Regions from separate parts of the Streptomyces sp. NPDC051677 genome, predicted to be linked through region 1. Evidence: riboswitches for the same ligand, from Rfam matches in the RefSeq annotation. Region 1 holds a riboswitch; each other region holds the start of a gene.
What was found. Region 1 has a riboswitch for S-adenosylmethionine ahead of ACIBAF_RS17085 (putative leader peptide). Riboswitches for the same ligand answer to the same signal wherever they lie in the genome.

Region 1 (9,406 bases):
GTCTCCTACCAGATCGAACCGGCTTCCAGCGGGCCGTCGATCATCGCGGCGGGGCCCGACGATGCACGGTGGTTCACCGAGTTCCGCAGCCACCGCATCGGCCGCATTACGACGGCCGGAGAGATCGCCTCGTTCCCGCTGCCGACTTCGGATGCCGGGCCGTTCGGGATCGTGGCAGGCCCTGATGACGCGCTGTGGTTCACCGAAGCCGGCGCCGACCGCATCGGCCGCATCACGACCAGCGGTCACGTCACCGAGTTTCCCCTTCCGATCGCGGGAGCCTTCCCATCAGCCATCGCCGTCGGCCCGGACGACCGGCTGTGGTTCACGATGAATCAGGCGAACGCGATCGGCGCCATCGGAGGCGACGGCGCCATCACCGTCCATTCGTTGCCAACGCCCGCCAGCGCCCCGGTCGGCATCACAGCTGGCGCCGATGAAGCCCTGTGGTTCGTCGAGATCGGAACCGGCCGGATCGGACGGATCACCCCGGACGGGAAGATCGATGAGTTCGCCCTGCCCGACCCCGCGTCACGCCCGCACGCCATCGCCGCCGGCGCCGACGGGAACTGCTGGTTCACCGAGTGGGGAACCAACCGCATCGGACGGATCACCCCTGACGGCCGAATCGACGAACACGATCTCCCCAGCCCGTCCTCGGAACCCCACGGCATCGTCCAAGGACCGGACGGCGCAATATGGGCCGCACTCGAGATCGGGACGATCGCACGCCTCACCACACACTGAGACGCCATATCACGGGCACTGACGGCTATTTCACCGAACTCCTCGGCACAGCTCCGTACGCCGACAGTGTCGCTGCCTCTCATCGAGATTTCCGAGCCCTGAGATCATCAAGTGCTGCTCGAAGCCGGGCGATCCATGGCGTCCGTTCCGGTCCGTACGAGCGACGGTTCCATCGGGCCGGGGCCCAGGGTGCTGCGATGACAGTCCCGCCCAGGTCAGGCGGACAGCCGCCACAGCGGTGTCTGTGTCCGGGCTTGTTCCGGTGGTGCCTCACGGACCAGGTGGTAGAGGTTCTCGAAGTACACCTGCCAGCGGTCGGGATCCGGCAGGGAGTTTTCCACCCGTCGGGTCCGCTCCGCTCTGACCAGCGGCTCCATGCGCTCCCACACAGAGATCACCGATCCGCCCAGGTAGCCGGAGACTGGTTCGATGTCCACCACCCCGTGGGCCACCAGGGCACCGAGGTTGTCGTAGTACCAGGCCAGCTCACGCACCAGGTCGCGTCCCTCCTCCGGCAGCCCGGCCAGGCCGAGGGCGGAGTTGCAGGCGGGCAGTTCCTCGTGCACGAACGTCCGCGCCTGCGCCAGCCGCGCGCTCCGATGTTCCCGAAACAGATCCACAACCACGGGCAGTGCGTTGGCGTGCTGCGAAAGCCTCAGCTGCCGAAGCGACACCAGCCCGGACACCGCGAATGCCAGCAACGACACCACCAGCGCCGCGATCTCCATCCCGCCCCCACTGTCTCAGCAGTTCCCACGTCGCCTTCCGTACCCTGCGTGGCACTCCGCCACCCTGGTCGTTTCGAGACCGTCGTCGGCACCGACCGAGCGACCCGTACGTGAGCACCCGCTCCTGAAGGACTGGGCACGTGTGCGAAGGGGCGCGGAGATGTTCTCCGGGCCCCTTCGCCGTGCTTACCCGGACTGCTGAGGAGGCACGACGACCCAGGCGCCGCCGGGGGCGGATTCGGTGCCGTCGGCGTGGAGCGCCGTCACCCAGTAGAAGTGGGTGGCCCGGGCGGTGGCCGCGGTGTCGGTGCACGACAAGGCGGTGAACGGATCCGCGGTCAGCGGCTCCGCCCTGGAGGTTCGCCGAATCGACGATCCGGCTGGTTCCCGCCCGGACCCGGCCCACGTACCTGTACCGGCTACAGGAAGTCAGAGGCCCTCCGATCGACGTGGTCGACACCAGCAGCACCCGTCGTGCGGCGCGGTCTTCTCCCGGAGGCATCTATGTCTGCCGGGACGGCCGCGGCAGGCCCAGGTGGTCGCCCGTGCAGTGGGTACGGAACAGGCCGCGGCGGCGCAGCCCGGGGATCACACGCTCGGCGAAGTCGCACGCCGTCACAGTCAGGCCGACGAGGACTGCGGTGGCGGCGAGCGGGACGGCGGTGCTGCGGCGTATGGCGGATGTACCTCAACTCCGGTAGTCCGGACGGCCATTGATTGGGGCCGATCAGACGCAGGCAGTCGGGATCGTCCGGGCCGGTCTCAAGCGCCGTCTGCTCGGGGCCGATGTCGATCTTCTCCCGCCAGTCGGCGCTTCCCGCAGTGCATTCGGTGCGGTGCGCGTATAGCCCCCGGAACTGAGGCGCGTTGAGGTTCTCGATCTCCAGCCGCTGCTCCTCCGGCAGCGCGAAGAAGCGGCGTGCCGACGCTCAACGCCTCCTTCCGCAGTGCCGCGGGGACGCCGTGCCCGGTGACATAGATGAAGCCCACCTCGTGTGCGGCGCAGCGGAGTTCGGCGAGGAAGGCGTCACGGACCGCGTCCGGGGCGTGGAAGCCGGCGATGTCGATGACAGGCAGGACAGTGGACTGGGTCATGGGGGCCTTCACGGCAGGGCGGACGCACGCGCCTCACAACTCCGGGCTGAGAGCGGCTGGTTGAGAGCGAGAGAAGGCTGCCGGCAGAAAGAGAAGAGCGAGGTCTCGAGCCGTCGAACGGCGATCAGCAACAGACCTGGTCGAACTGGTCGGCGCGGCGGCTCACCCAGAACGGGTCGAGCAGCACCGTGTGTGCCGTGCCGATGGTCTCCATGGCCCGGATCAAAGCACAACGGGAATGACGCGTCCACCATGCGTCCCAGCGGATGAGATGCCCGTCCGCCATGTTCGACCTTGACACTCACAGGGGCAGGCGACGTACGTTGAACGGGAAAGTCACTGACAGGTGGAGGCTTTGATGCACGTACTGGGCGCGGCATCGCGCGGTGCCTGCACCGGTGCGCGGCTCATCACCCGGCGGCATGTCGACTACTGCCGTACCTCCTCCGCCGTCTGTCCTTCCGTACACGTCTGATCATTGCCGGCCGTCCCGTCGGCCGTTCCGTCGTGGCCCTACGTCTTGCGGCCGCGAGTTCGCGTGTATCTCGGAAGGAATGCCCCTTGTCCGGCCCCGCCCTGCACCTCGCCGTCGAGATCGACGGCGACGGCGCCCACCCCGCGGCCTGGCGCCGCGCCAGCCACTCCCCCGACCAGTTGCTCACCCCGCGTCGCGTGGCCCAGGTCGCCGCCGTCGCCGAGAACGCCGGGTTCACCCTGATCACCGTGGATGACGACGTGCTGCCGCCCGGCGCCTCACCGGATCCGGTGGGCCGTATCGGCGCGATGGAGCGAGCGGCCTTCGTCGCGGCGTCCACAAGCACCATCGGGATCGCCCCCGTCGTCCCGGTCACCTACGCCGAACCCTTCCACGTCTCCAGCCAGTTGGCGTCCCTGGACCACATCTCCGCCGGTCGCGCCGGGTGGGTGGTGGCGGAGGAGGAGCGTCCCGAGGCGGCCCGTGCCTGGGGGCGGCCGCCGGTCGCCGACGCCGCAGCGCGGGCCCGGGAGTCCCGGGACGGCGTGGAGGTGGCCCGCGCCCTGTGGGACTCATGGGAGGACGACGCGGTCATCCGGTCCGTGGCCACCAGCCGCTACCTCGACCGCGAGCGGCTGCACTACACCGACTTCACGGGCGAGACGTACGCCGTCAAGGGTCCGGCGATCGTGCCGCGCCCGCCCCAGGGACAGCTCGTCGTCCTGGGTCGGCCGGACCGGGTTCCCGCCGCACAGCTCGACGTCGCTCTCGTCGAGGGGCGCGACCTCGCGTCGGTCGCCGCAGCCGCTGCCGGAGTCGGCACGCCCCGCGTCTTCGCCGAGGTCGAGGTGGCGCTGGACACCCCGGAAGCCACGGCCGCCAACCGCGTCGCCGACCTGGAACGGCACACGGCGTGGAGCGACCGGGGGTGGCTGCGGCACCTCGGCTCGGCGGAGCAACTCGCCGCGCTGCTGGCCGAGTTGAGCCGTCACGTCGACGGCGTACGGTTGCACCCGCTGGTGCTGGACGAGGACCTGCCCGTCCTCTCCCGCCTCGTGCTGCCGGCCCTGTCCGAGCGGCGTCTCGTCACCCGCCCCCTGCCCGGCACGTCCCTGCGCTCGACCCTGGGTCTGGAGCGCCCCGCCAATCGCTTCGCCATCGCTGCCGTGGCCGCCCAGGAGGATGCCCGATGACCCGCACCGATCCCCTCGACGTCCCCCGGCCCGACGCCCAGCTCCACTTCGGGGTGTTCTTCCAGGGCGTCAACCACTGGACCATCTGGTCCGCCCCCGACAGCGGCTCCCAGATCGACCCCGCCTCCTTCCGCCGGGTCGCCCAGACCTCCGAGCGCGGTCTGTTCGACGCGTTCTTCCTCGGCGAGGGGCTGCGGCTGCGCGAGGTCGACGGCAGGATCCACGACCTCGACGTGGCCGGACGGCCGGACGCCATCACGCAGCTCGCGGCGCTGGCCGCGGTCACCCGCCGCATCGGCCTCGTCTCCACCTCCAACTCCACCTTCAACGAACCCGCCGATCTGGCCCGCCGCCTCTCCGGCCTGGATCTGCTCTCCGAGGGCCGCGCCGGCTGGAACGTGGTGACCACGGACAACGCCTGGACCGGCGCGAACTTCCGGCGCGGCGGCTACCTCGACCACGCCGACCGATACCGGCGTGCCGAGGAGTTCCTCACCGTGGCCCGCGCCCTGTGGGACGGCTGGGAGGACGGCGCAGTCGCCGACTCCGTCGCCGCGCCCACCTGGTCGGCACCCGGTGCCGTACACCAAGTGCGCCACAAGGGACCGCAGTTCGACGTCGACCTCGCTCCAGCCCTGCCGCCCAGCGCCCAGGGGCACCCCGTGATCTTCCAGGCCGGTGACTCCGGTGAGGGACGCGACTTCGCCGCCCGCAACGCCGACGTCATCTTCTCCGCGCACGGCAACGACTTCGACGACGCCCTTGCCTTCGCCCAGGACATCCGGCGCCGGCTGCGGGCGGTCGGGCGGCCCGACGACGACCTGCGGATCCTGCCGGGCACCGAGATCATCATCGGCGCCACCGAGGAGGAGGCCCAGGAGAAGAAGCGCTGGATCCGGCTCCAGCAGGTCACGCCCGCCACGGCGCTGGGGATCGCCGGACAGCTGTGGGGCATCGACCTGTCCGACCGCGACGCCGACGGGCCCCTGCCCAAGGAGAACCCGGTCGTCACGGAGAACGACGGCTCCTTCGGTGCCCGACGCACCGCCGACCCGCGCGGCATCGTGGCCGAATGGCGGGCGAAGGCGGAGGCGCACCGCTGGTCGCTGCGCGAGACCGTCATCGCGCTCGGCCCGCAGCGCGGGCACGTCGGCACCCCGTCCGGCCTGGCCGACAAGTTCGCCCATTTCGTGCGGCACGGCGCGATCGACGGCTTCAACGTCACGCCGTACCTCATCCCCGACGGCCTCGACGACATCGTCGACCTGCTCGTCCCGGAACTGCAGGAACGCGGCATCTACCGCACCGAATACACCGGCATCACCCTGCGCGAGAACCTCGGCCTGCGCGCACCCCTCACCCACCGGTCCGCACCGGACCGACGACAGGCGGGCTGAGCCCCCGAGCCGGCGCTTGTACACATGACTGACAAGAAGCATCCCCTGACCGAAGGCACCCCGGCACAAAGGAGATTCCCCATGACAACCGAGGCCACCACCACGGACCTCCACGCCTTCGCCGAGACCTGGCTGGAGTGGTACCGCGCCCAGGAGGCCCGGCTCGCCGCCCCGCACGGGTTCCTGGCGATCACCGGCCTGCACTGGCTCGACGACCGACCCCAGCGCTTCCCGGACGCGCCCGGCGCGTGGCGCACCGGCCCCGAAGGCATCGTCGTAGACCTCGACGAGGGCGAGGAGTTGGTCGTCGACGGGACGCCGGTGCGCGGCGAGCACCGCTTCGGCGTGCTGCCCGAGCGCGGCGGCGTCGACGCCGTCTGGGGAGACGCCGTCATCGAGGTCGCCAAGCGCGGCGGCCAGGACATCGTGCGCCCCCGGCACCCGGGCGCGCCGCTGCGCACGGCCTTCACCGGAACGCCCTCCTACGCCCCCGACCCGCGCTGGGCCGTGAGGGGCCGCTACATCCCCTTCGACACGCCACGACCGACCACCGTGGGCGCCGCGGTCGAGGGCCTTGAGCATGTCTACGACGCTCCGGGCAGGGTCGAGTTCGAGCTCGACGGGCACCCGCTGTCGCTGACCGCATTTCCCGGCCATGGTGCGGGTCGGCTGATGGTGCTGTTCACCGACGCGACCTCCGGGGTCACCACCTACGCCGCCAACCGGGCCCTGGCCGTCGATCCGCCCGCCGCCGACGGCACGGTCGTCCTGGACTTCAACCGCGCCGGCAACCTGCCGTGCGCCTACACTGACCTGGCCACCTGCCCGCTGCCCCCGGCCGAGAACCGGCTGCCGGTGGCGATCGAGGCCGGCCAGAAGATTCCCCGCGAGCGCGGCGGCTCCTGAGCTGGACGCACTCTCGCCCCGACTCCCCTTACACGGCGTCGTTTTGCGCCATTGACGTACGACAAGACCACTCCGTACGATCACGAACGGCATTGAGTGTCAGCGTCAAGCCCTGGCTCGCTGACCGGCAACCCTCCCGCGCGGTGGGGTGCTCCAGGTGAAAGCCCGGCGGGATCACCGACGATCTCCGCAAGCGCGTAGCCCCGTGACCGGGGCCGGATATGTGGAGGACCGATATGCGGCACGGTGGTGACCTCAGCGCCCGCTTCGCCGGCGCCACCGTGTTCTCCCGGCTCTCGCGTCGGCGCCACATCGACCTCCAGCGCTCGACCAGCTGTCTCTGTCAGGCCTGACGGGCCTTCCCTCCGCTGGTCGCCGTACGGCGCCTGTCGTCGCCGCACCCGCCTGCGCCTGATCTCCGTCTCTCTTTGATCCCCCCTTTTTCCTCTGATCCCGTCTTCACAACGCTCCCCCGGCACCGGCGTCGCGCCGGCCGGGGGCCGCACGCCCACGCACGGCCGTGCCCTGCACCGCACCCGTGCCTGGTGAACGAGTAGGAGAAGCCCTCCGTGACTACACTTCCCGATGTCAGAACCTCCCGGTGGGCGGCGCTGACCGCCCTTGTGACCACCAGTGTTCTGCTGACCGCCTGCGGCTCCGGCGGTGGTGATTTCGGCAGCGGCGCCGGTCAGCCCAAGTCCGGCGGCACCCTGACCTTCGCGGTGGGTTCGGACGCCGGCTGCGTGGATCCGCAGCAGGTCGGCAGCAACGAGAGCATCTACTCGGTGCGCCAGACCGCGGACTCCCTGACCGACCAGGACCCCGAGACCGGCAAGATCGTGCCGTGGCTGGCCAAGAGCTGGGACGTCAACTCCGACGCGACGGAGTTCACGTTCCATCTGCGCTCGGGTGTCACCTTCAGCGACGGCTCCAAGCTGACCGCGCAGGTGGTCAAGGACAACTTCGACGCGGTGCCGAAGCTCGGCGCCCTCGGGACTCTCGCTCAGGGGTACCTCAGCGGGGTCAAGAGCACCGCCGTGGTGGACCCACTCACCGTCAAAGTGACCTTCAAGCAGCCCAACGCGCAGTTCCTTCAGGCGACTTCGACCCACTTACTGGGCATCGAGTCGTCGGCAAGCATGCAGAAGACCCCGCAACAGAAGTGCAGCGAGGGCGTGATCGGGTCCGGGCCGTTCGTGCTGAAGCAGTACGTGCAGAACCAGTCGATCACCCTGACCAAGCGCACCGGCTATGACTGGGGATCCTCGCTGTGGTCCAAGAAGGGTGAGGCCTATCTGGACAAGCTGGTGTTCAAGGTCGTGCCGGAGGCGGGGGTGCGGGCCGGCAGTCTCCAGTCCGGGCAGGTGGACGCGATCAGCAGCGTCGGCAAGGCCAACGAGGCGGCGCTCAAGGGTGGCCAGGTCACCCTCCTGCGCCGAGCCAACCCGGGCGTGGTGTTCGGGCTGGGGATCAACAACTCGCGGCCCCTCCTGAAGGACGTGAAGGTGCGCCAGGCGATCCTCGCCGCCGTCGACCGCAAGCAGATCGCCGACACCGTGTTCCCGACCGGCACCCAGCCGGCGACCAGCATCCTGGCGCACACCACACCCGACTACACCGACCTCTCCTCCGGCCTCGCCTTCGACGCGGCCAAGGCGAAGGCCCTGCTGGACGCGGCCGGCTGGAAGGCGGGCAGCGACGGAATCCGCGCCAGGGACGGCAAGAAGCTGAGCCTGACCATCAGCTGGTTCCCCAACGCCGCCACCAACCAGCCGGCACTGGAGCTCGTCCAGCAGCAGCTGAAAACCGTCGGGATCGACGTGGCGCTCAAGCAGGGCCAGGTCAGCCAGTTCGCCACCACGCTCCAGGGCGGTGACTTCGACCTGGTGTGGGGCAACGTGACCCGCTCGGACCCGGACATCCTGCGCAGCTCCTTCTCCACGCAGCTGGCCAACTTCTACCGTCTGCCCGCCAGTTCCCTCGACACCGCGCTGTCCGGGCAGGCCGCGACCACGGACCCGGCGAAGCGCAGGCAGCTGGTGGACGAGGCGCAGAAGCTGATCGTGCAGAACGCCTACAACGTGCCGGTGGTGGAGCTCCAGACCCAGCTGGCCGTGACGAAGAAGGTGCACGACCTCGCCTTCGACTCGGGCAGCCGCATCCAGTTGCACGACACCTGGATCGGCTAGTGCATGCGCCGCTATGTGATCAAGCGACTGGCGCAGGCGGTCGGGGTGCTGTGGGCGGCGTACACGGTGTCGTTCCTGGTACTGAACTGGCTGCCCGGGGACCCGGTCACCGCGATGGCCGGCGCCGGGATGGACTCGGGTCAGGTCGATCCTGCCCGGCTCGCCGCGCTGCGGCACGAGTACGGCTTCGACAAACCCGTGCTCGTGCAGTACGCCGACTACCTGGGCCGGGCGGTGGGTGGGGACTTCGGCGACGCGGTCTCCACGGGCCGACCGGTGACCTCCACACTGGCCGACGCACTGCCGCAGACCCTCCAACTGACCGGTGCCGCACTGCTGTTGGCGGTCGTGCTCGGCGGCGGTCTGGCGGTGCTGGCGACCTACACCGCGCAGCGCTGGCTGCGTCAGCTGCTGCTGTCGCTGCCGCCCCTGGGGGTGTCCGTCCCGACGTTCTGGGTGGGGCTGCTGCTCGTCGAGGCGTTCTCTTTCCGGCTGCACTGGTTCCCCGCGTTCGGCAACGACGGCCTGAAGGGGCTGGTGCTGCCGGCCCTGACGCTGGCGGTGCCGACCGGTGCGCAGATCGCGCAGGTGCTGGCCAAGAGCCTGCTCACCGCACTGGACCAGGCGTATGTGGAGACCGCCCGGGCCAAGGGCGCCGGCCGGTGGCGGGTCCATC
Region 2 (9,406 bases), on a different contig from region 1:
GCGGCGAGTTCGGCCCCGTCGAAGACACAGGTGACCTCGGCGCCGGTCTGCGCGGCGAGCTGCGAGAGCTGCCCGAGCAGCCGCAGCCGCTGCTTCTCCAGGGGCATCTGCGGATAGCCGGTCTTGGTGACGTTGTAGCCGTCGACGACGAGATGCGCCTGGGGCAGCGCGAGGAGCTGGTCGAGAATGGCCGGATCGTGCTCGGACAGGGCGCGGGCGGCGATGTCCTTCGGGGTCATCCGCCCCGGTTCGACCGCGTCCACGGTCTCCGCCGGCCGCACCGACACCGGCGGCAACGCCAGTTCCCGGCGCAGCCCCTGGGCCGCGTCCAGCACGGTGTCCAGCAGCAGCCGCACCCGCATGTCCTCGACGCTGCGGCCCTCGCGCGCCGCCCGCCGGGTGGCCTCCAGGGTGGCCTCCACCTCGCCGAGCCGCCCCTTCAGCCGCCGGCTCTCGCTCTCCGCGGCGGACACCTGGGTCTGCGCCTCGGCACGCACCGTCTCCATCTCACCCTGCACCTTGCGCAGCGCGGCCTCGCCGCGCTTGACGTCGCTGAGGGCCGAGCGGAGCTTTCGGTGCAGCGACTCGGCCTCCTTCTTCGCCGCGTCCAGGTCGGCGCGCAGCCGCTCGGTGTCCGCCCGGGTCTGCTCACGGGCCCGGTCGAGCTCCTCGCGCAGCCGCTCCAGCTCGGCCCGGCTCTCCTCGTCGGCGCGTTCGGCGTCGGCCCGCAGGGCCTCCTCGCCGGCCGCGGTGACCAGCTTCACCCAGCCGGTGGGCCGCAGCACATAGGCCGCGGCCGCCACGTCGAGCGGGTCCGCGGCCGGGGTCGGCGAGCCGGAGTCGAGCGCGCCGGACAGTTCCGGCTGGGCCTCTCTGTACTTCTCGGCGATGCGTTGCCGGAACAGCGGATCGGTCTCCAGTGCGGCGGCCATCGCGTTGCCCGCGAACTTGGCCCGCCGGTTCGGGGCGAACCGGGCGTACTGCCGCAACTGGGCGGGCAGCTCGCCGACGGTCAGCCCGCCGAAGCCGTCGGAGACGATCGTGACGACTCTGCGCCGCACGCCGTCCGGCAGCGGACGGTCGAGCATCTCGGCGGCGCCGTCGCCCGGCCCCCCGCCTGCGCTCTCCACCATCCGTCACACCCCAATACCTGTGCGGGCCCGCCTCCCGTCAGGAGCCGGCGCCCGGCCGATCCACGAGTTCCACCTGGTCCACGGCGTTGCACCAGCGGCACCGCACCGACTCGATGGTCTCATCGACCACCTCGCGCTCCTCGACCTTCGGCTCGCCCGCGAGGTCGAGGTGCACGTACTCGACGACCTTCGACGAGCGCGTCACGTCGAACCGCGTGAGGTTGCCGCAGAGCGTGCAGCGCCACCGCGTCGTGGCGGTCGGCAGGGGAACCGTCATCGTGACTTTCCGCTTCCTTCTAGTGTGGTGCTTCCGTCGTGCTGCCTGTGTCCGGGTCGGGCCGGAGGCTCCCCCGTTCACATGGCTCGTAACCCTACGGCCTGGCGGGTACTCGACGCCCGTCCGTCCGCGGGGCCCGTGCGGCGGATCCCGTCGCAGACGCGGGGTGCGGCACACCCTCCCGCACCGGCCGACTCCGTCCTCCGCCGCGCAGCCGGACGCACCATACCCCGCTCACCTGCGCCGATGAGGCGCCGTCTCGCCCCTTCGACCCGACCCGCCCGACGGGCCCCGGCGGCGAGGCGGTCCGTGCCGATGCGTCCCGTTACGACATGCTCTGTGTTCGTGATCAGTGACTGGAGCGGGACCGTCCGCAGAGCCCTCCGCAGACCCTCGGCGCCGGTGACCTACGGAGTGATCGCCCTGTGCTGTCTGATCTTCGTGATCGGGCCGGCGTCGGGGCTCGATCCGGCGTACGGATCCGGTGACGAGCTACTGGCGGCGCAGCGGTCCTACTTCCGGCGCTGGGGCGTCGTGCCCGCCGAGCTCTTCGAGGGCTCGGCGCCCGGCGCCCTGACTCCGGCCACGGCGCTCTTCGTCCACGGCAGCTGGGTGCACCTGCTGGGCAACATGCTCTTCCTCTACGTCTTCGGGGCGATGACCGAGGACCGGATGGGCCGCGTCGAGTTCACGCTCTTCTACCTCGGCTGCGGCTACCTGGCCCTGCTGGGCTACGCCGCCGCCAACGCCGAGTCGTCGCAGTCCCTGGTCGGCGCTTCGGGGGCGATCTCCGCGGTCCTCGGCGCGTTTCTGTATCTGTTTCCCCGGGCGCGGGTGACCAGTCTCCTGCCGTTCCTGTTCTTCCTGCCGTTGCGCTTCCCGGCGTGGGTCGTGCTGCCGTTCTGGGCGGCCCTGCAGTGGGTGGCGGCGGGGCAGGCCGCCCAGGGGCCCGGGGTGGCGTACCTGGCGCACCTGGTGGGCTTCGGCCTGGGGCTCGTCTACGCCTGGGCCCGGTTCGGCCGCAGGACCACCCGGGTGGCGCCCGACTCCGGCGCGGGATGAGACGCGGACACCCGAAGAGGGGACATGCGAAGAGGGGGCACGCGAAGAGGGGGCACGCGAAGAGGGGAGCGTCGCCGCTCCCCTCTTACGTCTTTCACGTCCGACGCTTACGTCTCGCGCGTCTGCGGATGCCTCCGAGCGGGGTCAGAGCCCCATCGACTTGGCGACGATGGTGCGCATGATCTCGCTGGTCCCGCCGAAGATCCGGCCGGCCCTGTTGTCGGCGTACAGCCGGGTGATCGGGTGGTCCATGGTGAAGCCGAGACCGCCGTGCAGCTGAAGGCACTTGTCGAGCACCCCGGTCGCCGCCTCCGTGCAGTACAGCTTGGTCGCGGCCGCCTCCTCCGCGGTCAGCTCCCCGGCGTCGAACGCCTCCAGGGCCTGGTCGACGACCGCCTGCAGCGCGTTCACCGTGACCTTGCAGTCGGCGAGCACGAACTTGGTGTTCTGGAAGGCGGCGACGGGCTTGCCGAAGGCGGTGCGCTCGCGGACGAAGGCGGTGGCGAGCCGGACGGCCGCGGCGGCGTGGGCGTACGCGCCGACGGCGATGCCCAGCCGCTCCTGCGGGAAGATGCCGGCCAGACAGGCGAAGGCGTCGCCCGGCCCGCCCACCACGTCGCCGAGGGGGACGCGCACGTCCGTGAAGGTCATCCCGACGATGTCGGACGAGCGCAGGCCGAGCGTGGCCGGCTCCGAGTCGACCGTCACGCCCGGGGCGCGGGTGTCCACGGCGAGCAGGGACATGCCGCCGCGCCGGTCGGTCCCGTCGGCCGCGGTGCGGCAGGCGACGAGCACCAGATCGGCCTGGGCGCCCCCGGACACATAGGCCTTGCTGCCGTTGAGCACGTAGTGCGTGCCGTCCTCGGACAGTTCGGCCGCCGTCCGGATGCCGGCCACGTCGGAGCCGGCCTCCGGCTCCGTGATCGCGATGGCCGTCATCAGCTCGCCCGTGACGAACCCCGGCAGCCAGCGCCGCTTCTGCTCGTCGGTGGTGTAGTCCACCAGGGCGGCTATGCGGCGACTGCGCGAGACGCTGCGCGGATCGCTGACGGATCTGGCCCGCTGACGGATCCGGCCCGCTGACGGATCCGGCCCGCCGGCGGCGGCCGGGCGGGGGCGCCTCTCCCTTTGGTGAGCCACCCCTCACGTCATAGAGTGAAGCCCGCCCAGCTCCGGCCCCCCGAGGGAGAGAACCAGCCGTGATCACCGCGATCGTCCTCATCAAGACCAGCGTGGACCGGATCCCCGAGATCGCCGAGCGGATCGCCTCGCTGGATTCCGTGAGCGAGGTCTTCTCCGTCACCGGGACCTACGACCTGATCGCCATGGTGCGGGTGAAGCAGCACGAGGACCTGGCGGACGTCATCCCGGGCAGCATCAGCAAGATCCCCGGGGTGGAGGCGACGGACACGCACGTCGCCTTCCGCACCTACTCGCAGCACGACCTGGAGGCGGCGTTCGCGATCGGCCTGGACTCCTAGGTCGTGTCCGCAAAGTAGCGCCGGCTGCCCGGAGGGCAGGGCTCGCGGCGTCCGGTGCGTGCGATCGCAAGGCGGAGGGTCGCCCTCGTACCGGGTGTACGTGGGCGATCCCGACAACGCGGCGAGCGGGCGTGCCGGGCGTCGCGAGCCAGGCGGGACTTTGCGGACACGACCTAGGGCCTGGACTCCCAGGGCCTGGTCGTCAGCGCACCGCCTCCGGCGGAGCGAGCGCTCAGACCGCCGGGACGCAGCGGCCGTCTTCCGTGCGGTACTGCCAGCGCGCGCCGTCGGCCACCAGTTCCCGCACCGCGTTGACGAACCGCTCCACGTGCTCGTCGGGGGTGCCGGCGCCGAAGCTCACCCGGATCGCGTTGAGGGACTTCTCGCCGGGGGCCGCCTCGGGGGCGCCGCACTCGCCCTGGCTCTGCGGGTCGCTGCCGAGCAGGGTGCGCAGCAGCGGGTGGGCGCAGAAGAGGCCGTCGCGGACGCCGATGCCGTACTCGGCGGAGAGGGCGGCGGCGAAGTGGGAGCTGTTCCAGCCCTCGACGACGAAGGAGATCACGCCGACCCGCGGGGCGTCGTCGCCGAAGAGGGAGAGGATCCGGACCTCCGGCAGCTCGGCCAGCCCCGTCCGCACCTTCTCGATCAGGTACTGCTCGCGGGCCACCAGCGTGTCGAAGCCCGCCTCCGTCAGCGCCTTGCAGGCCGAGGCGATGGAGTAGGCGCCGATCACGTTCGGGGAACCGGCCTCGTGACGGGCGGCGCTCTCGTGCCACTGCACGTCCACTCCCCCGTCCTCGCGCCGGGCGACCTTGCGGCTGGCGCCGCCGCCCGCGAGGTACGGGTCGGCCGCGAGAAGCCAGTCGGCGCGGCCGGCCAGGACGCCGGAGCCGAAGGGCGCGTACAGCTTGTGGCCGGAGAAGGCGACCCAGTCGACGTCGAGGTCCCGCACCGACACCGGGTGGTGCGGGGCCAGCTGGGCGGCGTCCAGGACGATGCGGGCGCCGTGGGCGTGGGCCGCCGCCGCGAGCTCACGGACGGGCCACAGCTCGCCGGTGACGTTCGAGGCGCCGGTGACGCACACCAGGGCCGGGCCGTGCTCCCCTTCATGGGACACCGTCCGGTCGGCGAGGGCGCGCTCCAGGGTCTCGACGGCCTGGCGCGGGGTGCGCGGGGCGTCGAGGTAAGTGACGCGGTCGTCCTGCCAGGGCAGCAGCGAGGCGTGGTGCTCGGTCTCGAAGACGAAGACCTGGCAGTCGGCCGGGAGCGCCCGCGCCAGCAGGTTGAGGGAGTCCGTCGTGGACCGGGTGAAGATCAGCTGGTCGTCGGCGCGGCAGTCGAGGAACTCGGCGACCGTCCTGCGGGCGTTCTCGAAGAGGTCCGTGGAGAGCTGGGAGAGGTAGCCGGCGCCGCGGTGGACGCTGCCGTAGTACGGGGCGTAGGCCGCCACGTCGTCCCAGACGCGCTGGAGGGCCGGGGCGCTGGCCGCGTAGTCGAGCGCCGCGTAGGCGACCTCGCCGCCGGTGACGAGCGGGACGGTGACATCCCGGCCGAGAACGGGCAGAGCGCCCGGAAGGCCGGTGCGAAGGGTCTGGGCGGCGGCAGCGGTGGAGACGGACATGGCGAACTCCCGTGAGAGGCAAGGGGGAACCGCCGTGCGAGCGGGTACGGCTCAAGCACGGAGGAAGGTGAAAGGGGGATGCGGAGGCGGGGCTCTACGCCCTATCGCATTCGCTTGCTCACGGAAGACTCCCTCGTACGACCCAGGACCCCTGGGCTGTGCTCGCTCGAAGGAGCGTGAGGGGCCCGCGCTTGCCGTAGACCTCATTGCCTACGGCCTGGTCTTCACCCGGGGCACCCCGCCACGGAAGGAGGGTTGCCGGACAGTCGGCCGGGGCCTCATGACTGTCACTCATGACCTGGTACAAGAACGTACGTGACGTGATCGCGGTCCCGCAACCCGTGTCCGGATCGCGGGACCGCGTCACCGACGGCTACGCGTTGCTGGCGGCCACCCAGCGCTCCAGGGACCGCTTGGCGGCACCGGAGTCGATCGACTCGGCCGCCCGGTCCATGCCGGCCCGGATCTGCTCGGCCAGCGGCCCGGCGCCCGGGTCGAGGGCGACCAGCGCCGCCGCCGAGTTCAGCAGCACGGCGTCCCGCACCGGGCCCCTCTCACCCTCCAGGAGGCGGCGGGCCACCTCCGCGTTGTACGAGGGGTCCCCGCCCCGCAGCGCCTCCACCGGGACCAGGTCGAGGCCGACGTCCCGCGGGTCGAAGGTCTCCTCGGAGACCTTGCCGTCGCGTACGACCCACACATGGGACGTGGCCGTCGTGGTCAGCTCGTCCAGGCCGTCGTCGCCCCGGAAGACCAGCGAGGAGTTGCCGCGCTCGGCGAAGACGCCCGCGACGACCGGCGCCATGCGCGGGTCCGCCACCCCGACCGCCTGGCTGCGCACCTGCGCGGGGTTGGTCAGCGGGCCGAGCACGTTGAACACCGTGCGGATGCCCAACTGGCCGCGGGCCGCGCCCACATGACGCAGCGCCGGATGGAACTTGATCGCGAAGCAGAAGGTGATGCCGGCCTCCTGGGCCACCTGCGCCACCCGCGCCGGGGTCAGCTCCAGATTGACGCCGAGCTTCTCCAGGACGTCCGAGGCGCCGGACGCGGAGGACGCGGCCCGGTTGCCGTGCTTGACCACCGTGGCGCCCGCGCCGGCCACGACGATCGCCGACATCGTGGAGATGTTGACCGTCTTCGCGCCGTCGCCGCCCGTGCCGACGATGTCGACGGTCCGGCCCGGGACCTCGATCAGGTTGGCGTGCTCGTACATCGCCCGCACGAGCCCGTTGATCTCCTCGACGGTCTCGCCCTTGGCCCGCAGCGCCACCACGAACCCGGCGATCTGCGCGTCGGTCGCCTCACCGCGCATGATCCGGTCCAGCGCCCAGAACGTGGCGTCGGCGCCCTGGTCCTGGCCGTACAGCAGGCCGTTCAGCACCTCGGGCCAGGAACGGCCCGCCGCGGTGTCGCCTCCAGCGGGGGTCACAGCGCTCATAGCCGCTCCTGTGTGTCGTCGTGCGTCGCGTGGGTCGTCCGGACCCATGTGAACCCCACCCTATCCAGCCCGTGGGCGCGGCAAAGGGCCCCGTCCGAAGACCGGACGGGGCCCTTTGCAGGTGGCGTGGCGACGCCTGGGATCAGTGGTGGCCGTGGCCGCTCGTGATCTCCTTGTACTCCTCGACAGTCGGCTTCGGGATCTGCTGGTCCTCGCCGAAGTACGCGTTGCTGATCTTGGCGCGGAGCTTCTCCGAGCCCTTCACCTTGCGCTCGACGCCGTTCTCGTCGACGGTCGCGCCGATCGCGGCCGGCGCGTACTGCTCGTGCGCGGTGAGGGTGTGCAGCTGCTCCTGGCTGAGCGGCTCGTGGATCTCGATGAACTCACCGTGCGGCAGCCGCTTGATGGTGCCGGTCTCGCGACCGTGCAGCACCTTGTCGTGGTCGCGACGCTGCAGACCGAGGCAGATCCGCTTGGTGAGGATGTACGCGATGACCGGTCCGACGAAGAAGAAGATCCGGACGAACCAGGTGATCGAGTTGATCGACAGGTGGAAGTGGGTGGCCCACAGGTCGTTGCCACCGCCGACCAGCGTGATCATGTACATCGTGACCCAGGCGACGCCCAGCGCCGTACGGGTCGGCGCGTTGCGCGGGCGGTCCAGGATGTGGTGCTCGCGCTTGTCGCCGGTGATCCAGGACTCGATGAACGGGTAGGCCGCCATCGCGCCGAGGACCACGCCGAAGAGGACCAGCGGGATGAAGACGCCCAGGACGAGCGTGTGACCCCAGAGGTTGATCTCCCAGCCCGGCATGAACCGGATCAGACCCTCGGCGAAGCCCATGTACCAGTCGGGCTGGGCGCCGGTCGACACCTGGTCCGGACGGTAGGGGCCCATGGCCCAGATCGGGTTGATCTGCGCGATCGCCGCGATGGCCGCGATGACGCCGAAGACCAGGAAGAAGAAGCCTCCGGCCTTGGCCATGTACACCGGCAGCAGCGGCATGCCGACGACGTTCTTGTTGCTCTTGCCGGGGCCCGCGAACTGCGTGTGCTTGTGGTAGAAGACCAGGATCAGGTGGCCGACCACCAGGCCGAGCATGATGCCCGGCAGCAGCAGGATGTGGATCGAGTAGAACCGCGCCACGAAGTCGTGGCCCGGGAACTCCCCGCCGAACAGGAACATCGAGATGTACGTGCCGACGATCGGCATCGACAGGATGGCGCCCTGGGTGAAGCGGACACCGGTGCCGGAGAGCAGGTCGTCCGGGAGCGAGTAACCGGTGAAGCCGGTGAACATGCCCAGGACGAACAGCAGGAAGCCGAACAGCCAGTTGATCTCACGCGGCTTGCGGAACGCACCCGTGAAGAACACGCGCATCATGTGCACGAACATGCCGGCGAGGAAGATCAGCGCCGCCCAGTGGTGGATCTGCCGGATGAGCAGACCGCCGCGCACGTCGAAGGAGATGTGCAGGGTCGAGCTGAACGCCTCGGACATCAGCTGTCCCTGGAGCGGGACGTAACTGCCGTGGTACTCCACCTCGTTCATCGACGGGTGGAAGAACAGCGTCAGATACACACCCGTCAGGATGATGATGATGAAGCTGTACAGGCACACTTCGCCCAACATGAACGACCAGTGGTCGGGGAAGATCTTGCGCATGTTGGCCTTGGCCAGGGAGTAGATCCCGAGCCGGCCGTCGGCCCAGTCGGCGACGCGCTCGCCGGCCGGGGCCTTCCCGCGTGCGCGGGTCTCGGTGGTCTCTGTGGTGCTCATCCGCGCTCCCAGAAAGCAGGACCGACGGGCTCTTCGAAGTCGCCGAGCGCCTCGAGGTAGCCCTCGTCGTTCACACCGATGCGCAGCTGCGGCAGGGCGTGACCGGCGGGGCCGAAGATCACTCGGGCACCGTCGGAGAGGTCGAAGGTGGACTGGTGGCAGGGGCACAGCACGTGGTGCGTCTGCTGCTCGTACAGGGAGATCGGGCAACCCACGTGGGTGCAGATCTTCGAGTACGCCACGATGCCCTCGTGCGACCACTCGAGCTCGCGCTTGTCCTTGATGTTGTCCGGCTGCAGCCGGACGATCATCAGGGCCGCCTTGGCGATCTCGTTCTGGAAATCCTCGTCGTGCTCCTCCAGGCCCTCGGGCTTGGCGAAGGTGAGCGAACCGACGGCGACGTCCGAGGGACGCAGCGGCTCGTTCGTGTTCATGTTGACGAGCAGCTTGCCCTTGGCCCACAGCGTGTGCCGCAGCTTGTCCTCGGGCAGCGGGCCGAGGTCGCGCAGCAGCACGACACCGGAGAGCGGCACCAGGGCGACCGCTCCGAACAGCGTGTTGCGGATCAGCTTGCGACGGCCGAGCGCGGACTCCTTGGCGCCCTGCTTGAAGTC
Region 3 (9,406 bases), on a different contig from region 1:
TGAAGAGGTGGGTGGCGACGGTGGCTCCGGCCTCGATGGCCTGAACCGTCTGCTCGTACGTCGCGTCCGTGTGGCCCACGGCGGCGATCACGCCGTGCTCGCGGAGGAGGCGTACGGAGTCCAGGCCGCCGGGCAGTTCCGTGGCGAGGGTGACCATCCTCGCCTGGCCGCGCGCCGCGTCGATCAGCTTGCGCACCTGGGCCGGGTCCGGGTCGCGCAGCAGCGCCTCGGAGTGCGCGCCCTTGCGGCACGGCGAGATGAAGGGGCCCTCGAAGTGGACGCCGGCCAGGTCGCCCTGCTCGGCCAGCTCGCTCAGCAGGCCGGCCTGACGGACCAGGAAGTCCATATCGTCGGTGACGGTCGAGGCGACGAGGGTGGTCGTGCCGTGCAGACGATGGGTGTGGATGGCCTTCTGGACGTCCTCGGCCTTGCCGTGGAACGAGGCGCCGCCGCCGCCGTGGTTGTGCAGGTCGACGAAGCCGGGCACCAACCAGTGGCCGGTCACGTCGATCACCGTCGCGTTCCCCTGCGGGGTCCCGTGCGGGGCTTCGGCGGTGATTTTGGTGCCGTCGATGGCGATGCGGCCGTTGGGGACTGTGCCTGTGGGGAGTACCACCCTCGCGCCGGTCAGTACCTGCGGGTGCGTTGTGGCTGGTCGCGCTCCGCGGCGGAGCCGCATATCGGCGCTGTCCCGCGCCCCTAGGGGGGTGGCCATCAGGGTGTTACCTCCATGCCGTCTGTTGTTGTTGTGAGGAGATCCCAGGCCAGGAGGCCCGCGCCCAGGCATCCGGCGCTGTCGCCCAGGGCGGCCGGGACGATCTCCGGGAGTTTCTGGAAGGTCACCCGTTGGCGGACTGCTTCGCGTAGCGGTGTGAACAAGGTTTCCCCCGCCTCCGCGAGGCCGCCACCGATGACGAGCGTGCGCGGGTCCAGCAGGGTGAGTGCGGTGACCAGGCCGTCGGCGAGGGCGTCCACGGCCCGCTGCCAGACCCGGACGGCGTTCGGGTCGCCGGACGCGACGGCCTTGGCGCAGTCGGCGGCGTCCGCGTCCGGGTCCTCGCAGGCCGCCGCCCACGCCTCGCTCACCGCCGCCGCCGACGCGAACCGCTCCAGACAACCGCGCTGCCCGCACGGACAGGCGGTCCCGCCGGGCCGTACGACGATGTGGCCGATCTCGCCCGCGAAGCCGTGCGCGCCCGCCTCCACCCGGCCGTCGAAGCCGATCGCGCCCGCGATGCCGGTGCCCAGGGCCACGAACAGGAACCGGTCCGCGCCCCGGCCCGCGCCGATCCGGCCCTCGGCGAGGCCGCCGGTGCGGACGTCGTGGCCGAGGGCGACCGGAACGCCGAGCGCGGTGGCGAGCAGCTCCCGCAGGGGGACGTCCCGCCAGCCCAGGTTGGCCGCGTAGGAGGCGATGCCGTTGGCCTCGTCGACGATGCCGGGCACGGCGACGCCGGCCGCGGCGGCCGGCTCGCCGAACTGCTCGACGCCGTGTCCGCGCAAGGCGGTGGCGAAGTCGAGGATGCCGGCGACGATCGCGTCGGGGCCGCGCTCACGGCCGGTGGCCCGGCGCGCCCGGTACAGCAGCGTGCCGTCCGCGCCGACCAGTGCGGCTTTCATCCCGGTGCCGCCCACGTCCAGGGCGATGACATGTCTCACCCGGACAGTGTGGACCGAGGACCCGCAAGAGGTCTAGTCCACTTACGGCTCTGGAGGGTACTGTGCCGAGGACCCGCGAGAGGTCTAGTCCACTTGCGTGGTGTAGACCTTACTCCGGATAGCGGATCCAATGGTATGAACAATTAGTTGAGGAGATGGAGATTCGGTGCAGCGGCGGGTAGGGAAGTCAGGGACGATCGCGGCGGCGTCCGCCCTCGGCATGGCGGCGGTCCTCGCCGGCTGCGGACTGACCGGAGGCTCCGACGACGTCACCCTGAGACTCGTCGCCGCCGACTACGGCGACAGCACCGCCAACAGCTCCAAGAAGTACTGGGACCAGCTCGTCAAGGCGTACGAGAAGGATCACCCCGGCGTCACCGTCGACGTGAGCGTGTACTCCTGGAACGACGTCGACGCCAAGGTCAAGGCGATGGTCGACGCGCACAAGGCCCCCGACATGGCGCAGATCGGCGCGTACGCCGACTACGCCGCCGCCGACCTCCTCTACCGGGCCGGCGACGTGCTCTCCATCCCCGTCGAGGCCGACTTCGTGCCCCAGCTCGCCGACGCGGGCCAGGTGCGCGGGGTCCAGTACGGCATGCCGTTCGCCTCCTCCACGCGGCTGCTGTTCTACAACAAGACCCTCTTCGCCAAGGCCGGCCTCACCCCGCCGACCACCTGGGCCGAGCTCGCCAAGGACGCGAAGGCGCTCAAGGACGAGGGCGTGAAGTACCCGTACGCACTCCCGCTGGGCCCCGAGGAGGCGCAGGCCGAGACCCTGCAGTGGCTGCTCAGCGGCGGGGGCGGCTACACGCAGACCGTCAGCAGCTACAGCCTCGACTCCGCCGAGAACGTCGACACGTTCAACTGGCTGAAGAACAAGCTCGTCGGCAAGGGCCTGACCGGGCCGGTCGCGCCGGGCAAGCTGAACCGGGCCGCCGCGTTCGCCGCGTTCGCCGCCGGCGACGTGGGCATGCTCAACGGGCACCCGTCGCTGATGAAGACGGCCGAGAGCAAGGGCGTCAAGTTCGGCATGGTGCCGATGCCCGGGGTCGCCGGCCCGAGCAAGTCCTCCATGGGCGTCGCCGACTGGATGACCGCCTTCAAGCAGAACGGGCACGCCGAGCAGATCGGCGACTTCCTCGACTTCGTCTACAGCGAGAAGAACGTCCTCGCCTTCTCCCACGAGTACGACCTGCTGCCGGTCACCAACTCCGCGTCCCAGGTGATGGGGACGGCCAAGGAGGACGCCGACCTCCAGCCGTTCCTGGAGGAGCTCCCGCTGTCGGAGAGCTACCCCGTCGGACGGACCTCCTGGGCGAAGGTCAGCGCGGAGATCAAGAAGCGGATCGGCCAGGCCGTGACCGCGAACGGCAGCCCGGCCGAGGTCCTGGGCGAACTCCAGACGACGGCGACGACGCTGGACGCGGCCACCGGCGAATGAGCCCGGTGTCGGTGGCGGGCGCTACCGTGCCGGAATGGAGCAGCGAGAGGAACAACGCCGAGAGGAAGAACTGGGGGCCAGGGAACGGAGCATCCTGGCCCTGGAGCGGCGCGGGTTCCCCGGCCCCGGCGCGAAGGAACGGGCGATACGCGAGGAACTCGACCTGTCCCCGGTCCGCTACTACCAGCTCCTCAACGCCCTCCTCGACGACCCGCGGGCCCTGGCCCACGACCCGGTGACGGTGAACAGGCTGAGAAGGGTGAGGGAGACAAGGCGCGGGGAGCGCTGATCGCTCCGCCGGAGGTGCCACGCCCTGCCGTCGATCGTCTGCGGCACCGCCGTGGCCGGTCGCGCGGTTCCCCTCGCCCCTTGGGTGCGCAGCCGAACCGCAACGTCCACAACGCGCTCCACCCGACCTGCTCGGCGCGGCCGCCCACGGCTATCGTCGCCGTATGGGCACCCACGAGACGCACTCCACGGAACCCGCACCCACCACCCCCGCCGGTCGCGAGGCGCTCGCCGCGATCCTCGCCCGTCCCTCCCGCACCCTCGTCGCCCTCGACTTCGACGGCACCCTCGCCCCGATCGTCGAGAACCCCGAGGACGCCCGAGCGCACCCCGACGCCGTCCCCGCGCTCGCGGCCCTCGCGCCGAAGGTCGCCGCCGTCGCCGTGATCACGGGCCGGCCCGCCGAGGTCGCCGTGCACCACGGCGGCTTCGCCGGCGTCGAAGGTCTGGAGCACCTCTCCGTCCTCGGCCACTACGGCGCCGAGCGCTGGGACGCCCGCACCGGCGCCCTGACCGCCCCCGCCCCGCACCCCGGAGTGGCCGCCGTCCGCGCCGAACTCCCGCAGGTCCTGGAAGCGGCCGGGAACCGGCCGGGCGTCTGGATCGAGGAGAAGGGCGGCCGGGCCGTCGCCGTCCACACCCGCCGCGCCGACGACCCCCAGGCCGCCTTCGACGCCCTGCGCACCCCCCTCACCGACCTCGCCACCCGGCACGGCCTGATCGTCGAGCCCGGCCGCATGGTCCTGGAACTGCGCCCGCCCGGCATGGACAAGGGCGTGGCCCTGCTGGAGCACGTCCGCGAGATCGGCGCGCAGTCGGTCCTCTACGCCGGCGACGACCTCGGCGACCTCCCCGCCTTCGCCGCCGTCGAGAAACTCCGCTCCGAAGGCGCCCCCGGCCTACTGGTCTGCAGCGGCAACCCGGAGGTGACCGAACTGACGGACCGCGCAGACCTCGTCGTCGACGGCCCGGCCGGCGTCGTGGACCTACTGCGGAACCTGGCGGCTCGGCTCACCTGACGTCCACCCGGACACGGGGGAGAGGCCGGCCGGCTCAGGTCGGCTGGAGCTCTCGCAGGGCGGTCAGCTGGTCGAGGAACCACTTGGCCGGGGGGAGCGCCGTCGCTGCTGCCGACAGGCGTTTCGTGCGCTCGGCGCGCTCCTCCGGCTTCATGGTCAGGCCCTCGTGCAGGGCCTGGGCGGTTTCCAGGACGTCGTACGGGTTGACGACGATCGCGTCCTCGCCCAGCTCCCAGTACGCGCCCGCCTCCCGGGACAGGACCAGCGCGCAGCCCTGGTCGGAGACGACCGGGACCTCCTTGGCGACCAGGTTCATGCCGTCCCGGATGGGGTTCACCAGCGCCACGTCGGCCAGGCGGTAGGCGGCGAGGGAGCGGGCGAAGTCGTCCTCGAGGTTCAGCAGGACCGGCGTCCAGCCGGCGGTGCCGTAGCCGGAGTTGATCTCCTCCGTCAGACGCCGCACCTCCGCCATGTAGTCGCGGTAGACGGCGAGGTCCTGGCGGGAGGGGTAGGCGAAGGCCACGTGGACGACCCGCTCGCGCCACTCGGGGTGGTCGTCGAGCAGCTGCCGGTAGGCGAGGAGCCCGCGCACGATGTTCTTGGACAGCTCGGTGCGGTCGACCCGCACGATCGTCCTGCGTCCCTCGCCGATCTCCTCGCGCAGGGCCGCCATGCGTTCGTCCACGTCCGCCCGGTGCGAGCGCTCCCGCAGGAAGTCGGCGTCCGCGCCGAGACCGTGCACGCCGATCTGCGTCTTCCCCAGTTCCCCGGCGAACTCCGTGCAGCACGCGGTGAAGGCGTTCGCCCAGCGCCGGGTGAGGAAGCCCAGGCGGTCCGCGCCGAGCATGCCCTGCAACAACTGCTCGCGGATGTCCCCGGGCAGCAGGCCGAAGTAGTCGACCGGCGCCCACGGGGTGTGCGAGAAGTGACCGATGCGCAGGTCGGGGCGCAGCTCGCGCAGCATCCCGGGGACCAGGCACAGGTGGTAGTCCTGGACGAGGACGGCCGCCCCGTCCGCCGCCTCCTCGGCCAGCGCCTGGGCGAACGCCCGGTTGTAGGCCTCGTACGACGCCCACTGGCGGCGGAACTCCGCGTCGAAGACCGGCTCCAGCGGGGTCTGGTAGAGGAGGTGGTGGATGAACCAGAGCACCGAGTTGGCGATGCCGTTGTACGCGTCGGCGTGCACGTCGGCCGGGATGGGCAGCATCCGCACGCCCTCCTCGCCGACCCCGCGCGAGACCGCCTCCCGGTCGCCGTCGGACAGCGCCGCGCACACCCAGAGGGCGCCCGCGTCGGGGCCGATGGCCGACAGGCCGGAGACCAGCCCGCCGCCCCCGCGTTTCGCGTGCAGCGAGCCGTCCTCGCGTACCTCGTAGGAGACCGGACCGCGGTTGGACGCGACCAGCACCTCAGCACCCCGAGCAGCCATGTCGTGCGTGGAAGCCATACGCCACAACCTAGCCCGGTCGACAAACGCTCAAACGTACGGTCGCGCACCGTGCGAGGGACGTATACGGCCCGTCCGGAGGGTTACGCGACCTTGCGGGTCGCGTACTCGACGATCTCCGCCATCGGCGGCCGTTCCTCGGTGTCCACGGAGTACGTGCGCGGCTCGAAGCCGTCCCCGCTCCGCTCGAACTGGGTGAGGGCCGGGCGGATCATGTGCCCGCGGGCCAGCCGCAGCTGCGCGGTGCGGTAGATCGCCGCCGCCATCCGGCCCAGGGCCTGCCCGTCCTGGTGGCGGTGCTTTCGCACACCGACGTCCACCTGCGCGAGGGCGTCGAGCCCGACCAGGTGCAGGGCGTCGACCAGCATGCCCAGCTCCACGCCGTACCCGACGGGGAAGGGCAGCTGCTCCAGCAGGCTGCGGCGGGCCGCGTACTCGCCGCCGAGCGGCTGCACGAACCCGGCCAGCTGCGGCCAGTGCATGTTCAGCAGCGGGCGGGCCATCAGCTCGGTCACCCGGCCGCCCTGGCCCGCCGCGCCGGCGAGCGGACGGTCGTACATGCCCTTGACCAGGTCCACGTCCGGGTCGGTGAGCAGCGGGCCGACGATCCCCGAGACGAAGTCCGAGGAGAACTCCCTGAGGTCCGCGTCGATGAAACAGACGATGTCCCCGGTGGTGACCAGCAGCGAGCGCCACAGCACCTCGCCCTTGCCGGGCACGGCGGGGATGCGGGGCAGGATCGCGTCGCGGTGCACGACCCGCGCGCCCGCCGCCGCCGCGACCTCCGCCGTACGGTCGGTCGACCCCGAGTCGACGACGACGATCTCGTCGACGAGCGGAACCTGGTGCATGAGATCGTGGCGGATGACGGCGACGATGTCGCCGACCGTCTCCTCCTCGTTCAGCGCGGGCAGGACCACCGACACCGACTGGTTCGTGGCCCGCTTCGCGGCCAGGATCCGGTGCAGCGGGCGATCGGCCACGGACCAGGAGCGAGTGGCCAGCCAGCGCTCGACTTCTTCCAGCACAGTCTGCGGCTCCTCACGGTTGTCTCGCGGTTCGGACGACTATCTCAACTGTCCTGGCCTTCGGTTACAGTCTTGAACAACGCTGGTGACCATCGCATGTCGGGGGTCCTGGGCGTCCACAACCGAATACCGCTCATCCAGAGGGGCAGAGGGATACGGCCCGATGAAGCCCCGGCAACCCTCCAGCCGGTCTCGTAACCGATCACTGCTGATTGATCATCGTTGATGGATCACTGCTGATCGTCGCGCGAGGCTCCCGGCTTGGGAAGGTGCCAAATCCGTCTCACGACGAGATGCGTCGTGAGGAAGATGAGGAGAAAGGGCCTCGCCTCACATGGCTGCGCAGACTGTTGCAAGCACCACGGACTCCACTGCCTCCGCTGTCGACCTCGGTCCGGCCACCGCGTTGAGCTGCCGCGAGTGCGGTCACCGGGTGCCCCTCGGCCCGCTCTTCGCCTGCGAAGAGTGTTTCGGCCCGCTCGAGATCGCGTACGACTTCTCCTCCTACGACACGGAGGAGCTCCGCAAGCGCATCGAAGCGGGCCCCGCGAACATCTGGCGCTATGCGCCGCTGCTGCCCGTCCCGGCCGACGTGGCGGACAAGCCGAACATCAACCCGGGCTGGACCAAGCTCGTCAAGGCCGACAACCTCGCCCGCGAACTGGGCGTCGACGCCGGCAAGCTCTTCGTCAAGGACGACTCCGGCAACCCGACGCACTCCTTCAAGGACCGCGTCGTCGCGCAGGCCATCGAGGCCGCCCGTGCCTTCGACTTCACGACCCTGTCCTGCTCCTCCACGGGCAACCTGGCCGGCGCCGTCGGCGCGGCCGCCGCCCGCGCCGGCTTCCGCTCCTGCGTGTTCATCCCGCACGACCTGGAGCAGGGCAAGGTCGTCATGGCCGCGGTCTACGGCGGCGAGCTCGTCGGCATCGAGGGCAACTACGACGACGTCAACCGCTTCTGCTCCGAGCTCATCGGCGACCCGGCGGGCGAGGGCTGGGGCTTCGTCAACGTCAACCTGCGGCCGTACTACGCCGAGGGTTCGAAGACGCTGGCGTACGAGATCTGCGAGCAGCTCGGCTGGCGGCTGCCGGACCAGCTGGTCGTGCCGATCGCCTCCGGCTCGCAGCTCACGAAGATCGACAAGGGTCTGCAGGAGCTGATCAAGCTCGGGCTCGTCGAGGACAAGCCGTACAAGATCTTCGGTGCGCAGGCGGAGGGGTGCAGCCCGGTGTCCGTCGCGTACAAGGCGGGGCACGACGTCGTCCGGCCGCAGAAGCCGAACACCATCGCCAAGTCGCTGGCGATCGGCAACCCGGCGGACGGCCCGTACGTCCTCGACATCGCCCGGCGGACGGGCGGGGCGGTGGAGGACGTCGACGACGAGCAGATCGTCGACGCGATCCGGCTGCTCGCGCGGACCGAGGGGATCTTCGCGGAGACCGCCGGCGGGGTGACCGTCGGGGTGACGCGGAAGCTGATCGAGAACGGGCTGCTGGATCCGACGCTGACCACGGTCGTGCTGAACACGGGTGATGGTCTGAAGACGCTGGACGCGGTGGCGGGGACGGGGCTCACCGCGACCATCCGGCCCAACCTGGAGTCGTTCCGCGAAGCTGGTCTCGTGTAGCGCCATCGTCGTCTGCGCGCCCCTCAAGCCGATTACCCGACCGGAGGTCACATCGTGAGCGTCAACGTCCGCATCCCCACCATCCTGCGTACCTACACGGGCGGGCAGGCCGAGGTGACCGCCGAAGGAGGGACCCTCGGCGAGGTCATCGCGGACCTGGAGAAGAACCACAACGGGATCGCCGCCCGGGTTCTGGACGACCAGGGCAAGCTGCGGCGCTTCGTCAACGTGTACGTGAACGACGACGACGTCCGCTTCGAGCAGGGGCTGGAGACGGCGACCCCCGACGGCGCCGGCGTCTCGATCATCCCGGCCGTCGCCGGTGGCTGACCGCCGGTCAGTACCCGCCGGTAGTAACCGTCGGTAACAGCGATTACCGAGCGTTCACCGAATTGCCCTCTCCGCGATAGAAGCGGAGGGGGCAATTCAGTGTGGTTGAGCGCGGTACAGTTGGGGAACCGGGTCCCGATCAATGGAACCGGAGCCTTTCATTTCTGCCCAGTGCCCGATGAGAAGCAGCCAAAGTGCGCGTCTCATTCGTGGCTTTTGTGGCTTTTGCAGGGCCCGACTTGCCCTGAATTCTGGCGAATTCTCGCCACATTCCGGATCCCGTGCGTCCAGAATTCTCGTCCGAGTGACCTGTTGCAGACGGCAGTTGGACAGATACATTCAGCCGCGGTCGACGCGTTCCGGCGCACGCCCCCAACCAACTGGGGGGTGAGGTCTGACCCGGATCCGCGAAGTGTGGATCTGTGCAAGGGCCAGTAATAGGGGAGTTAGGCATGGCTCAGGGCACCGTCAAGTGGTTCAACGCGGAGAAGGGGTACGGCTTCATCGCGGTCGACGGTGGTGCGGATGTTTTCGTCCACTACAGCGCGATTCAGATGGACG

Region 2: another riboswitch for S-adenosylmethionine. It lies ahead of ACIBAF_RS00965 (aminotransferase class V-fold PLP-dependent enzyme); the one in region 1 lies ahead of ACIBAF_RS17085 (putative leader peptide).
Region 3: another riboswitch for S-adenosylmethionine. It lies ahead of thrC (threonine synthase); the one in region 1 lies ahead of ACIBAF_RS17085 (putative leader peptide).

What each region holds. Positions count from the first base shown of each region.
Region 1 is NZ_JBITCT010000012.1:228,869-238,274, reverse strand. Features, by position in the region: gene ACIBAF_RS17125 (virginiamycin B lyase) at 1-747, shown strand, start outside; gene ACIBAF_RS17120 (hypothetical protein) at 963-1,475, opposite strand; gene ACIBAF_RS17115 (hypothetical protein) at 1,662-1,793, opposite strand; gene ACIBAF_RS17110 (hypothetical protein) at 1,895-2,356, opposite strand; gene ACIBAF_RS17105 (2-oxoglutarate and iron-dependent oxygenase domain-containing protein) at 2,238-2,570, opposite strand; gene ACIBAF_RS17100 (LLM class flavin-dependent oxidoreductase) at 3,132-4,238, shown strand; gene ACIBAF_RS17095 (NtaA/DmoA family FMN-dependent monooxygenase) at 4,235-5,635, shown strand; gene ACIBAF_RS17090 (DUF1684 domain-containing protein) at 5,717-6,541, shown strand; SAM riboswitch class IV at 6,630-6,743, shown strand; gene ACIBAF_RS17085 (putative leader peptide) at 6,778-6,894, shown strand; gene ACIBAF_RS17080 (ABC transporter substrate-binding protein) at 7,111-8,730, shown strand; gene ACIBAF_RS17075 (ABC transporter permease) at 8,734-9,406, shown strand, end outside.
Region 2 is NZ_JBITCT010000001.1:204,541-213,946, forward strand. Features, by position in the region: gene ACIBAF_RS00940 (NYN domain-containing protein) at 1-1,133, opposite strand, end outside; gene ACIBAF_RS00945 (hypothetical protein) at 1,171-1,410, opposite strand; gene ACIBAF_RS00950 (rhomboid family intramembrane serine protease) at 1,726-2,472, shown strand; gene ACIBAF_RS00955 (acyl-CoA dehydrogenase family protein) at 2,617-3,474, opposite strand; gene ACIBAF_RS00960 (Lrp/AsnC family transcriptional regulator) at 3,672-3,953, shown strand; gene ACIBAF_RS00965 (aminotransferase class V-fold PLP-dependent enzyme) at 4,186-5,574, opposite strand; SAM riboswitch class IV at 5,757-5,873, opposite strand; gene trpD (anthranilate phosphoribosyltransferase) at 5,948-7,012, opposite strand; gene ACIBAF_RS00975 (cytochrome bc complex cytochrome b subunit) at 7,155-8,792, opposite strand; gene ACIBAF_RS00980 (Rieske 2Fe-2S domain-containing protein) at 8,789-9,406, opposite strand, start outside.
Region 3 is NZ_JBITCT010000083.1:12,351-21,756, forward strand. Features, by position in the region: gene nagA (N-acetylglucosamine-6-phosphate deacetylase) at 1-679, opposite strand, end outside; gene ACIBAF_RS46280 (ROK family protein) at 715-1,659, opposite strand; gene ACIBAF_RS46285 (ABC transporter substrate-binding protein) at 1,880-3,103, shown strand; gene ACIBAF_RS46290 (DUF3263 domain-containing protein) at 3,138-3,392, shown strand; gene otsB (trehalose-phosphatase) at 3,556-4,410, shown strand; gene ACIBAF_RS46300 (trehalose-6-phosphate synthase) at 4,445-5,857, opposite strand; gene ACIBAF_RS46305 (glucosyl-3-phosphoglycerate synthase) at 5,941-6,885, opposite strand; SAM riboswitch class I at 7,016-7,201, shown strand; gene thrC (threonine synthase) at 7,220-8,515, shown strand; gene ACIBAF_RS46315 (MoaD/ThiS family protein) at 8,570-8,845, shown strand; gene ACIBAF_RS46320 (cold-shock protein) at 9,298-9,406, shown strand, end outside.